DNA from 3 places in the Tepiditoga spiralis genome. Region 2 is predicted to be linked to each of the others. Evidence: riboswitches for the same ligand, from Rfam matches in the RefSeq annotation. Region 2 holds a riboswitch; each other region holds the start of a gene.
What was found. Region 2 has a riboswitch for cobalamin ahead of IGS63_RS06145 (ABC transporter substrate-binding protein). Riboswitches for the same ligand answer to the same signal wherever they lie in the genome.

Region 1 (4,297 bases), 810 kb from region 2:
ATATCCACCAAGATTTTTTGTTGGAAAAAATGATATAGTTCCAAACTCACTTGCAGTTCCTGCATATATCTTTTTGTCTCCATCGTACCAAACAGCTCCTATTGCTTGTGCAGTATCTTCTATTACTTTTAAATTATACTTTTCTTTGAGTTCTAATAACTTCTTCATATCAACTGTTTTTCCAAATAAATGAACAGGTATTATTGCCTTTATTTTTTCTTTTTGTGGATGTGTTTTTAAAATTCTTTCTACTTCATTTAAATCTATGTTATAATATTTTTCTTCTATATCCACAAAGATTGGAGTTAATCCATTTCTAACTATACAACTTGCAGTTGCAAAAAATGTGTAAGGTGTTGTTATTACATAATCACCAGGATTTAAATTTAAAGCTTTTACAGCAATAACAAGTGCATCTGAACCATTTGCAACACCAATTGCATTTTTAACATTCATATATTTTTCTATATTTTCTTCTAAATTTTTTACATGTTTTCCAAGAACAACCTTTCCGCTTTTAAAAATCTCATCAATTGTATTTAAAACTTCAGTTCTTATTTTTTCATACTGCCTTGTCATATCAAAAAGTGGTACTTTCATATTTAAGCCTCCTTCAATGAAACCTTTCCTTCATTGTCTATTTTAAAAATTTGTATATTTTTTAATCCAAAGTTTTTTGCTTTTTTCAATATTTCTTCATAATGTCTAAATGAAGCTATTATAATTGCATCATAATTTTTATTTTTCATTGATTCTGGAGAAAAAATTTTTATATTGTAAAGTTTTTCTCCTATTTTTAATGGTGATTCATCTATAAAGCCTTTTATTTCTATGTTTTCACTATTTAAAACTTTTAAAAGTATTCCTCCAACAACACCTGCACCGTATAAATATATGTTCTTTAAAGATTTATTTTTTATTTGATATAAAACACCATCAAAAGATATTTTTGTTTCTGCATACATCTTCGATACTTCGCTGGTATAAGAAACTATTAAAAACTGTAATCTCTTTATTCCATCTTCAGTCAATTTATACTGCATACTTCTTCTCGTTTTTCCAACTTTGTTTATGTACTTTTTTTCTTCAAACTCTTTTAAGTATCTATTTACCATTGACGGCGCTATTCCAGCATTTTTTGCAAGTATTTCTTGAGATACATTAGAATCCTTTGATATTATTTGTAAAAGAACCATTTCTCTAAAGTTTGGTGATGGATTAAAAAAAGAATATTCTTCAAATTTAAACATATTACACCTCGATTATTCATTCACTAAGTGAATGATATCATTTTTTTAATTTTTTGTCAACTATTACTATTTTTTAATAATTTTTAGTATAAAAAAATATGCAAATTGATTTATCAAATTTGCATATTTTTGTCGTATAAGATAAAAATTAAAAAATTATATTACTTGTTTGAAGTTTTTAAAACCATATCCAATTACCGTAGAAATTGGTTGTACAGTTATGAAAGCATCTGGATCAATCGATTGAATTTTATGTATCATTTCATTTTTTTCTCTTCTACTTAAAGCTACATATATAAATTGTTTTTTTTGTCCAGAATAAGCTCCTTCAGCGTTTATAAGTGATGCACCTCTATCTAAATCTTTTAAGATATATTCTAATATTTCTTTTTTCTTTTCAGATATTATCATCATTGTAACATCTGTTGTTATTCCTCTAATAATGAAATCAACTGTTAAGCCATTTATAATAACTGATACAATAGAATACATTCCAACTGTTGGATCATATGCAATTCCTGCAAGAAGACCTATAATTAAATCAGACATTAAAAGACCTATACCAAGTGAAAGTCCAAAATATTTATTAAATATTTTAGCAATTATGTCAGTTCCACCTGTTGATGCATTTTGTGAAAAAGTAATTGCCATACCTGCAGCAGATATAACAACTCCAAAAAATACAGCTAAAAACATATCATTTCCAGTGTATTTTGGTATAGGGAGTATTCTATCAAACATATCAACAAAAAAGTTAAGAATAAAAGTACAATATATACTTTTTGCTCCAAACTCTTTTCCTATAAAAATAAATGAAAGGATAAATAGAATAATATTGACACCATACATCAATATACCAACTGGAACATGAATTACACTGTTTAAAACAATTGCAAGACCATTTGCTCCACCACAAGCTATATCATGTGGCATTAAGAATACAGCAAGTCCAAATGCAGTTAATAAAGCTCCAATAGTTGCAAAAAAATACTCTTTAAAAATAATTTTTTTCATAATATACCTCCATATAAAAATTTTTCTCAATTCAAACCAAGAAATTGAGATAAAAATTGAATTAAGACAGGTCTCCCGACTTCTGTATCATTCTACTAACTACACCTTCCCGATTTCTCAGTGGTATTTTGTAGTGTTCGTTCTCAGTTACGGTGGCTGGACCGTTTTGGATTTTCACCAAATTCCTAAATGCCTTAATTCTAAATTTATTATTTATTTGTAATATATACATGTAATAAAATGAGATGAATTATTTTAAAATTTATATAATTTTTAATTTGCTAAGATTATATTACGTGTAAACCTTCTAATTTAAATTAAACGATATAGTTTAATAAGAGTTTAGCAGTATTATCTAAAGATTTTATATGAGTTCTTTCATAATGATGTGTAGCATCTACACCAGGCCCAAGGAGTGCATAATTTACATCAACACCTTGATGAACTAGTTTGCTTGCATCAGAACCATATCTATTATACATGTCTACTTTATATTGTATATTGTTTTTTTCACATATTTTTTGTAATTTTTTTCTAAATGAAAAGTCATAAGGTCCCGATGTATCTCTTGCTGAAATACAAACAGAAAATTCATCAGAGTTTTGACCGAGTCCAACCGTTCCTATGTCTATTGCAATAAATTCATCAGTTTTTTCTGGAATAGCAGATATTCCATGACCAACTTCTTCATAATTACTTATAAAAAAGTGAGTTGTATATTTTGGTTCTATATTATTATCCTTAATATACTTACAAATGCCCATAATTATTGCAACGGCGGCTTTATCATCTAAATATCTTGATTTTATATAACCATTTTTTGTAATAGTAGTTCTTGTTTCGCAGTAAACAAAGTCTCCAACATTAATTCCTAATTTTAAAACGTCATCTTTATTTTTTACGTCTTCATCTAATCTTATTTCCATATTTTCATCAGATCTAATTGTTTCACGAGGAATCATTCCATGTATATGTACAGATTGTTTATCAAATAAAATTGTTCCTGTATATTCTTCTCCATTTAATGTTTTTACTATAACATTTTCTCCTTCAACAGAAGTCCAAGAAAAACCTCCTATTTGCGCCATTTTTAATCTTCCGTTATTTTTTATTTCTTTAACCATGGCTCCAAGTGTATCTATATGAGCTGATATAGTTTTATGATGTTCATCATCTTTTCCTTTTATTGTTGCTATAATAGCCCCTTTTTTAGTTCTTTTATGAGATATTTTAAGTTTATCAAACTCTTCTTCTACATTTTTTATGCCTTTTTCTGTATCTCCAGATGGACTATGTACTTTCATTATTTCTTTTAAATAGTTTAAGGTATATTCCATATCAATTTTCACTATTTTTTCCTCCAAACATAAGTTTAAATGAACTTCCTTCATTTATTTTTGAGTTTGCTACAATTTTGATATTTAATTTTTCACATAATTTTTTTGCTATTGAAAGACCTAATCCGTGCCCAAAATCTTTTCTTGAAGTATCAGCTTGATAAAATCTTTCAAATATATGTTCAACTTTATCTTCTGGTATACCAATACCAAAATCTTTAATAATTATTGAATTTTTATCATAAATTATTTCTATTTCTTTTTCCGAATATTTTACTGCATTTTCTATTAATGTTTTAAGTATTATAATTAAGTATTCAAAGGATGTTTCTACATTAAAGGATGTTCCTTTTTCTATAAATTTTCTTTCTTGAGTGTTATATAGTTTTAAAACTTCTTTAATTGCATCTGAAATATTAAAAATAGATATTTCAGGATTAAAGTCTGGTTTAGATAAAATTAGAAGTTTTTCTATCATAGATTTTAAATAATTGGTTGATGTTTCAATTTTTTCTATTGATTCTTCTAATAATTTTTCATCATTTTTTCCCCAACGCTTTAACATTTTAATATAACCATTTAATGTTGTCAAAGGTGTTCTTAGTTCATGGGAAACATCTGAAACAAATTGTTTTTGAATTTCATATCCTTGTTCGATTCTGTCTAACATAGAGTTTAATCGATTTGCTAATACTT
Region 2 (4,297 bases):
CGTTTGTTTACTAATCCCATTGCATCATATTTTATTTTTTGATTTTTATCTAAAAGTTCTATTTCAAAATGATAATGAATATTTCTATCTGGCATTATAAAAGATCTTTCAAAATAAACAAAAAGTTCTGTTTCTTTTATGAGCTTCATTTTTATATTTCTGTATTTTTTTATATTTTTTTCAGGTGTTACATAAACGCTTCCCAATACTTTGCCGAGATATTTTGGAACTCTAACTCTTATTTTTACTTTTTCACCTACAATAGGTTCTTCTGGAGTCAAGTAAAGTTTGGTTTGGTCTGAGTAAATTCCATTCATATTAAATCCTCCATTTGATTTAATTCTTCATTAATTTCTACTTCTTCTAATTCTATTTTTTCTAAATTCTTTTCAAGCTGTTCCTTTTCTTCCATTAATTCCATAACTTTTGAATAATTATTTCCATGAGTTATCATTAATTTTTCTAGATCATCTAATCGTTCGAAAGTGTTATTAGCTTCATTTTGAATTTGAAGCTTTCTTCTTTCTAATGTTTTTTTTCTGTTTTTTAATTTTTTTATTTCTGCATAATTTGAAGTGTCTTTTTTTCTTTTTTCAATTTTAAAAGAATCATTTTTTATATCTTCAAGAAAATCATTTAATTCTTTAGAAACTTTTGATTTCCCATCTTTTATAAAAACAAATTTATTGCTGATATTTTTTATCAGTCTTTCATCATGTGATATTAATATAATTGCACCTTTAAATTCTTTTAAAGTTTCTTCAAGAACTCCTACAGTTATTATGTCTAAGTGATTAGTAGGTTCATCGAGTACTAATACATTTGGTTTTGTTAAAATTATTTTTGCAAGAGCTAATCTTGTTAATTCCCCACCAGATAAATCTTCTATTTTTTTAAATACATTATCACCATAAAAACCAAATCTCCCAAGATACTTTCTAACTTCATAATCAGGCCAATCTGGAACAAATTTCCAAGTTTCAGAAAGCATATCTATACTTTTGTCAAATGAAGAAATAACCTGATCTAAATAACCAACTTTTATGTTGTATCCCCATTCATACATTCCTGATAGTGGTTTGAGTTTATTTGATAGTATTTTTATTAAGGTACTTTTACCAGATCCATTTTTTCCTATTATAGAAACCTTTTCTCCTTCCATAACATCAAAGGATATTTTGTTTAAAAGAGGTTTATCTTCATAAGAAAAGTTTAGATTTTCAACTTTTAAAACAACGTGTCCAGTTCTAGTTGGTTCTGGAATTTTTATTTTTATTCCTCTGTCTTGAGTTAGTTGTTCTATTTCAGAATATTCTTCTTTTAATTTTTTTAATGTCCTTTCTCTTATAATTGCTTGTCTAACCATTTTTTCTGTTCCAAATTTTCTATACATAGCTATCATGTTTTCTACTCTTTTAATTTCTTTTAAAAGATTTTTCTTTCGTGCTTCTGTAGAAATTATTACTTTTTCTCTTTGGTCAATATATTTGTCATAAGTTCCATTAAATTGCCATAGTTTATAATTATTTATTTCTACATATTTATTACAAATTCCATTTAAAAAATCTCTATCATGAGATATTAAAATTATTGCTCCTTTATAGTTTTTTAAGTATTTTTGTAACCATTTTATAGAGTACAGGTCTAAATGATTAGTAGGTTCATCAAGCAACAAAAGATTATGGTTTCCAGCTAAAGCTTTTCCAAGAGAAAGACGTGTTAATTCTCCACCACTGAGTGTAGAAATTTTTCTTGTCCATTGAGATTCATCGAATCCAAGACCAACGACTATGCTTCTAACTGTTTTATCTATCATTACTTCTTCAACATCCGTTACAGCTTCTTTTACAAAATCAAATAAAGTTAATTCTGGATTTGTTATTCTAAATTGTTTTAAAAAGCTTTCTTTTAAAGAGTTACTTCTTATTATTTTTCCTTCAGTAGGTTCTATTTCACCGGAAAGTATATTTAAAAGAGTGGTTTTACCACTTCCATTTTGACCGATTAAAGCTATTCTATCTTGTTCATATACAGTTAAATTAACATCAAAAAATAATTCTTGTGTTCCAAAGTTATGTGCAATATCTTCTAGTCTTATTAGCATAAAATTCACCTCTTACTATTTTCTCAAGATATTATACAACATAAAGTTAAAATATCAAAGAGTATTGAGTATATTTAAGTTTAAAAATAAAAAATGATAAAAAATAAGTATTATTAGACTTGTTTTTTTTAATTTAAAGTGGTATAATTTGCATGAATTTATTAAGGGAAAACAGTGAAATTCTGTTGCGGTCGCGCCACCGTAAAGCCGGGATACTTAATAAATTTGAAACAAAAACCAACCTTCCGCGCCAGAAGGGGGGGCTTATTTTTTTGGCGTAATAAATAAATAGGAGGAGTATAAGGTGAAAAAACTTTTAACGATTTTATTTGTAGTTGTTGCATTAGTATCATTTTCTCTCACTGTAATAGATGATATAGGAAGAGTGGTTACATTTGAAACATCAGTAAATAGAGTTATATGTGCAGCTCCATCAATATCTGATTTTATTTCTAATTTGAACTTAAAAGGTAAAGTAGTAGGAGTTACTGATTGGGATACTTCAATTGGAAATGAAATATCTTATACAGTAAAAAAAGGTGATACATTATACAGTATAATGCAAAAATTTGGATATTCTGATGCAAGATTAAATGAAATAAAAAAAGCTAATAATTTAAAGAATAACTCTTTAAAAATAGGTATGAAATTAAAATTGCCTCTTGCAGAAAAAATAGGAAATATGGTTCCTCTTAACATTGAAAAAATAGTTTCATTGAATCCAGATGTTGTTTTTTTAACTGGAGGATTTCAAGAACCAGAAGTTAAAAAACTTGAAAAATATGGTATAAAAGCATTTGTTATAAATCCAACATCATTTAATGAAATACTTAGAGATGTATCTGTTATTGGTACAATATTAGGAAAATCTAAAGAAGCGGAAAAACTATCTTCTTCTTTAAGAGCAAAGGTAATTTCAATTGCTAAGAGTAATTCAAATAAAAAGAATAAACCAAGAGTAATGTATGCAATGGTTTCAAACAATGTTTCTACAATTTGGACAGCAGGAACAGGTTCTTTTACAAATGAAATGATAGCCTATGCAGGTGGATTAAACCTAGTAGCTCCTTACACTGGAAACAATGGATGGTTATCTGTTGGACCAGAATTTGTTGTTAATGAAAATCCAGATGCAATAATAGTTCCTTCTTATTATCCAGGAGATACATCATCTAAAGATAAGTTAATGTCAGCAGAACAATTTAAAGATGTTAATGCAATAAAAAATGGAAAAATAATATTGATAGATGGAAATAAAGCTTCTCAAGCCTCACCATCGCTTATAAATGTACTTGAAGATTTAAATAAAAAAATTGGTGAATTAAATTGAAAAAAAATTTAAAAGGGGCTTTGCCCCTTTTTCTATTTTTAATGATAAGTAGTTTTATTTTAATAATATTTTTTAATTCATTTGGAACTGTTAAATTGAGTTTCAAAGATATTCTTTTAATTTTTTTTAATAAAAATCCAAACAAAATATATACTAATATAATATTAAATATAAGACTTCCAAGAGTTTTAGGAAGCTTTATTACCGGTGCAATACTTGCAATTTCAGGAAATATACTGCAATTAATAATTCAAAATCCACTTGCAGATCCGTATATTTTGGGTATATCTTCTGGTGCAAGTTTTGGAGCGGTTATTTATTCAGCTCTAACAATGATATATGCAATAAAATTACCTTTTGGAATGGAAAGTACAGCCTTCTTTTTTGGTGTTTTTTCAACTATATTAGTATTTTTAATTGCAAAAGAAGGGAAAAAAATACCAATATTGTCTTTGATTTTAAGTGGTGTTATTGTAAGTTTTTTATTTAACTCAATAACAACCTTATTTACTGTTATGTATTGGAAAAACTTAATTCATGTAAACATATGGTTAATGGGGAGTACAGCATCTTTAACTTGGAAAGATTGCTATATATTATTATTTGTTTTATTTTTACAAATAATAACTTCTTTATTATTTTCAAAACAGTTAAATGTTCTCTCAATGGGAGAACATATGGCTGTTTATTCTGGAATAAATCCAGAGAAAATAAAAATAATTTTAATAGGAATAAATGTTTTAGCAGTTTCAATTGCCGTTTCTAAAACTGGTATAATAGGTTTTGTTGGATTAGTTATTCCTCATATTGTAAGAAAAGTTACAGGACCTTATTCATCAGTATCAACTTTTTATTCATTGTTT
Region 3 (4,297 bases), 560 kb from region 2:
AAATTTTGTAGTTCTTTTTCAATGTTTATTTTAAATATTTTTGGTAGTAAATACATTGATAAAACTACTACTAGAACTCCTGGTATATATCCAAGGGCATAACCATATCCTACTTGTGTTTCATGAAATTTAGAAGTTTCAAGTGCAGAAGCAAAACCTGGTGAACTTGTTAAAGCACCAGTAAAAATACCACTAAAAATATATTTGTTTGCATTAAATAATTTTTTTAATATAGTGGTGAAAAACATTCCAGAGGAAGTTATTAAGAATCCTAAAAATATAAATTTTAAACCATATTTTTTTATTACATGTATTATGTCTTTTGATGCAAGTAATCCTACTGATGATATGAATAGTATCAAAGAAAAAGAAAAAAAGTTTTTTGAAATTAGACCATTTGTATTTATTTTATTAAATAAATCAGTGTTTTTTTCTATTATAGTTGTTGTTAACCACCCAATAAAAAATCCACTAAATAAAACACCAGAAGTTCCAAGTTTTGTGATTTTTCCAAGTATTAATCCAGTTAAAATTGATAAAAATAGTAAAAAAAATGGATTTAAAAATAAAATTTTTATCTACCTCCATAAAAAAATTTTAATAAAAAGGGGAATTATTCCCCTTTTTATTAATTTATACTAACTCGGGTATAGATTTTGAAACAGGAATTCCCATTTGAAATAATTTTTCTTCTTTATATTCAATACTACCTTCAAAACCTTCTATTATTGCACCTGCATGTCCCATACGTTTTCCTTTTGGTGCAGTTCTTCCGGCAAAAAATACTTTTATTTTTCCATTATATTGTTTATTTAAAGCATATTCTATTCCTGTTATTTCATCATTTCCTCCAACTTCACCTATTATTATTACTTTTTTTATGTTATTATCTATAATATAATCAAAAGCTTCAGCAATAGATGTTCCAATTATTGGATCACCACCCAAGCCAATAGCAACTTTAACTCCTGTTGAATACATAGAAATATAATTTGAAACCTCATACATTAATGTTCCACTTCTTGATATGATAGCAGTATCACCAGCTTTGAATGCCCTTTCTGGCATTATTCCTATTTTAGATATATTTGTTAATATCATTCCTGGACAGTTTGGTCCTATTATAATTATGTTCTTTGCTTTTGCATACTTATATACTTCAAGCATATCATGTTGAGGGATATGTTCTGTAATTATAATAATCTTTTTAATTCCATTATTTATTGCATCTAAAATAGCTTCTCTTGCAAATTTAGCAGGTACAAATATTATGCTTGTATCAGCATGATAGATTTCAACAGCTTTCTTTACAGAATTAACTACAGGTACATTATGAACAAAATTTATATTAGTATTTTTAGATGTTCCACAAACTATATTTGTTCCATATTCTTTCATTTTTTTTGTATGAAAACTTCCTGATTTTCCTGTTATTCCTTGTACACAAACCTTTTCGTTTCCTGTAATCATACTCTTTCACCTTCTTTTATCATACTATACATATCTTCATAAAATGGTATATTATTTTCTATTAATATTTTTTTTGCTTTTTTCTCATTCGTTCCTGTTAATCTTATAAATAGCTTTATATCTTTGTTTTTTTTAGTAAAGTTAACTATAGCATTAGCTATTACATCACATTCTGTTATTCCGCCAAAAATATTCATTACTATTTTTTTAATACCTTCGTTTTTTAATAGTTCAAGAGCCATTATTGTATTTTCTTCATTTGCTCCTCCACCTAAATCTAAAAAGTTTGCAGGAGTTCCACCGTACATCTTAACAGTATCCATAGTTGCCATAACTATTCCTGCACCGCATCCTATTATTCCTGTATCTCCATTTAATTTTACATAATGAAATGGATATTGAGTTTCTTCTTCAAATTCTTGTGCCCACTTTTGCCTATAAATTGCATTGTCATCTAAATGAAAAACAGCATCAAGAGCACAAATACTTCCATCTTTTAACTCTGCAAGTGGATTTATTTCTAATAAGGTTAAATCTTTTTCTCTGAAAATTTTTCTTAACTTTGGTAAAATATTTTTTATTTTAACTGGAAGCTTATCTATAATGCTTTCAAAATTTCCGGTTATTAAACTCTCTGAATCTTCTATGTCTATTCCGCCATCTTTAGAAAATCCTATTATTATGTCCTTTTGTGTTCTATCTAAAATTAAGGATAAATAATATTCTTTTTTTATTTCTTTTTTTTCTTCAATTAAAACTCCGTAAGGCTTTTCTCCTTTTATCTTTTTTTCTAAAAGTAAACTTAGTTTTTTCTTAAAATCATTACATTCATCTGAAAATAAAATTCCACCCGCTTTCATTCTTCCACCAACTAGTACTTGTGATTTTAAAACACAAGGTAAAATATTGCACTGTACTTCTTTTTCTCTTGTTAAAAAAGATTTTGGAACTTTAATACCATTTTTAGAAAGGATTTCCTTTCCAACAAATTCATGAATTTTCATAAATAACCTCCTTTTTTATATAAAAACCCTTCTCACCTCTCCCGCGAGAGTGAGAATATCTTAGAATTGAAGGCAGGTCTCCCGACTTCCGGATCATTCTAATAACTACGCCTTCCCGATTTTATCAGTGGCATTTTGTAGTGTTCGTTCTCGGTTACGGTGGCGGGGCCGTAATGGAGTTTCACCATTTTCCCTTTTAATAAAAAAACCAACAATTCCGTGGGTTATTTACTTTTCAAAGTATATTATATCACTTTGAAAAAAATTTCATAGTTTTTTTATCTTATTAAAAAAACAATTAAATCTATTTGTTTTTAATTAATGTAAAAAATCATAATTCTTTCAAAAAAATTCAAAATATAAAAAATTAAATTTTTTACTCATTAATTATCAGAATATTGTTACGATTGCTTAACCGAAATAATAAAAGTAAATGATATAATAAGATTGAAAATGAAATATGTTATGGAAAGGAGGAATTGATATGAGATTTAACCCAGAAGATTTTTCAGAAAAAGCACTATCAGCAATACAAGAAGCTAATTTATTAGCTCAGGGAAACACAAATAATGTTGTTACTCCAGATCATTTGGCACTTGCAATAATAGAAACGAAAGAACCAAAAATAGCTGATGTTTTTTACAAAAACAATATATATCATGTTGAAAATCAATTAAAAAATTATATTCATAGTCAAAATGGAATGTATTCAAGTAATTCAAATCAAATTTATTTATCAAATGAAGTAGCAGGCGTTTTTAATACTGCAAAGATAGAATCAAATAAACTTGGATTAAAAAAAGTTACACTTTTGGTGCTGTTAATGGCAATATTAATGGAAGGGAATTCTTATTCTGCTAAAATATTAAATGAGTCAACAGATAAAGAAAAAATAGAAGAAGTTATAAAAAAGTATATTGAAAATGGTGAAGATGAAGAAATGAATGAAAGTGAAGATGATCCATTAAAAAAATATACAGTAAACTTAAATCAAAGGGCAAAAGCTGGTAAACTCATGCCTGTTATAGGAAGAGACGATGAAATTTATAGAATGATAGAAATTTTATCAAGAAAAGCAAAAAATAATCCGGTATTAATAGGAGATCCTGGAGTAGGTAAAACAGCTATAGTTGAAGGATTAGCTCAAAATATTGTTAAAGGATTTGCACCAAAATTTTTAAAAAATAAAACTATTCTTCAATTAGACCTAGCAAGATTAATTGCTGGTTCTAAGTTTAGAGGTGAATTTGAAGAAAGATTAAAAAATGTTATAGATGAAGTTATGAAAAAACAAAATGAAGTAATATTATTTATAGATGAACTTCATACTATAATAGGTTCTGGTGCTGTTGAAGGAGGTTCAATGGATGCAGCTAATATCTTAAAGCCAGCTCTTGCAAGAGGGGAAATAAAAGTAATTGGAGCTACAACTATGGAAGAGTATAGAAAGTATATAGAAAAAGATAAAGCCCTTGCAAGAAGATTTCAGCCTGTAACTATTGAAGAACCATCAGAAGAAGAAGCAATACAAATTTTAAATGGATTAAAAGAAAGTTATGAAAAACATCATGGAGTAGAAATAACTCAAGAAGCAATAAATGCAGCTGTTAAACTTTCTTCAAGATATTTAAATGACAGATTTTTACCAGATAAATCGATAGATTTGATAGATGAAGCATGTGCCAAGGTAAAGTTAGCATATAGTGAATCAAGTGCAAGTTTAGATCAAATGTTAGATAATAAATCAAAATTAGAAGAAAAAATTAATGATCTAACACTAAATGGTAAATATGAAGAAGCTGCTAAGGTAAAGATAGAATTAT

Region 1: linked by a shared signal. The riboswitch ahead of IGS63_RS02270 (YitT family protein) and the one ahead of IGS63_RS06145 (ABC transporter substrate-binding protein) in region 2 are both predicted to bind cobalamin.
Region 3: linked by a shared signal. The riboswitch ahead of IGS63_RS03425 (ATP-grasp domain-containing protein) and the one ahead of IGS63_RS06145 (ABC transporter substrate-binding protein) in region 2 are both predicted to bind cobalamin.

The regions. Positions count from the first base shown of each region.
Region 1 covers NZ_AP018712.1:510,951-515,247, reverse strand. The annotation lists gene IGS63_RS02280 (DegT/DnrJ/EryC1/StrS family aminotransferase) at 1-600, opposite strand, end outside; gene IGS63_RS02275 (winged helix-turn-helix transcriptional regulator) at 603-1,250, opposite strand; gene IGS63_RS02270 (YitT family protein) at 1,407-2,264, opposite strand; cobalamin riboswitch at 2,313-2,476, opposite strand; gene IGS63_RS02265 (M42 family metallopeptidase) at 2,582-3,613, opposite strand; gene IGS63_RS02260 (sensor histidine kinase) at 3,603-4,297, opposite strand, start outside.
Region 2 covers NZ_AP018712.1:1,316,746-1,321,042, forward strand. The annotation lists gene IGS63_RS06135 (glycoside hydrolase family 13 protein) at 1-317, opposite strand, end outside; gene abc-f (ribosomal protection-like ABC-F family protein) at 314-2,104, opposite strand; adenosylcobalamin-variant (AdoCbl-variant) riboswitch at 2,260-2,330, shown strand; gene IGS63_RS06145 (ABC transporter substrate-binding protein) at 2,409-3,434, shown strand; gene IGS63_RS06150 (FecCD family ABC transporter permease) at 3,455-4,297, shown strand, end outside.
Region 3 covers NZ_AP018712.1:755,779-760,075, reverse strand. The annotation lists gene IGS63_RS03435 (aspartate-alanine antiporter-like transporter) at 1-533, opposite strand, end outside; gene IGS63_RS03430 (succinate--CoA ligase subunit alpha) at 634-1,470, opposite strand; gene IGS63_RS03425 (ATP-grasp domain-containing protein) at 1,467-2,474, opposite strand; cobalamin riboswitch at 2,529-2,702, opposite strand; gene IGS63_RS03420 (ATP-dependent Clp protease ATP-binding subunit) at 2,959-4,297, shown strand, end outside.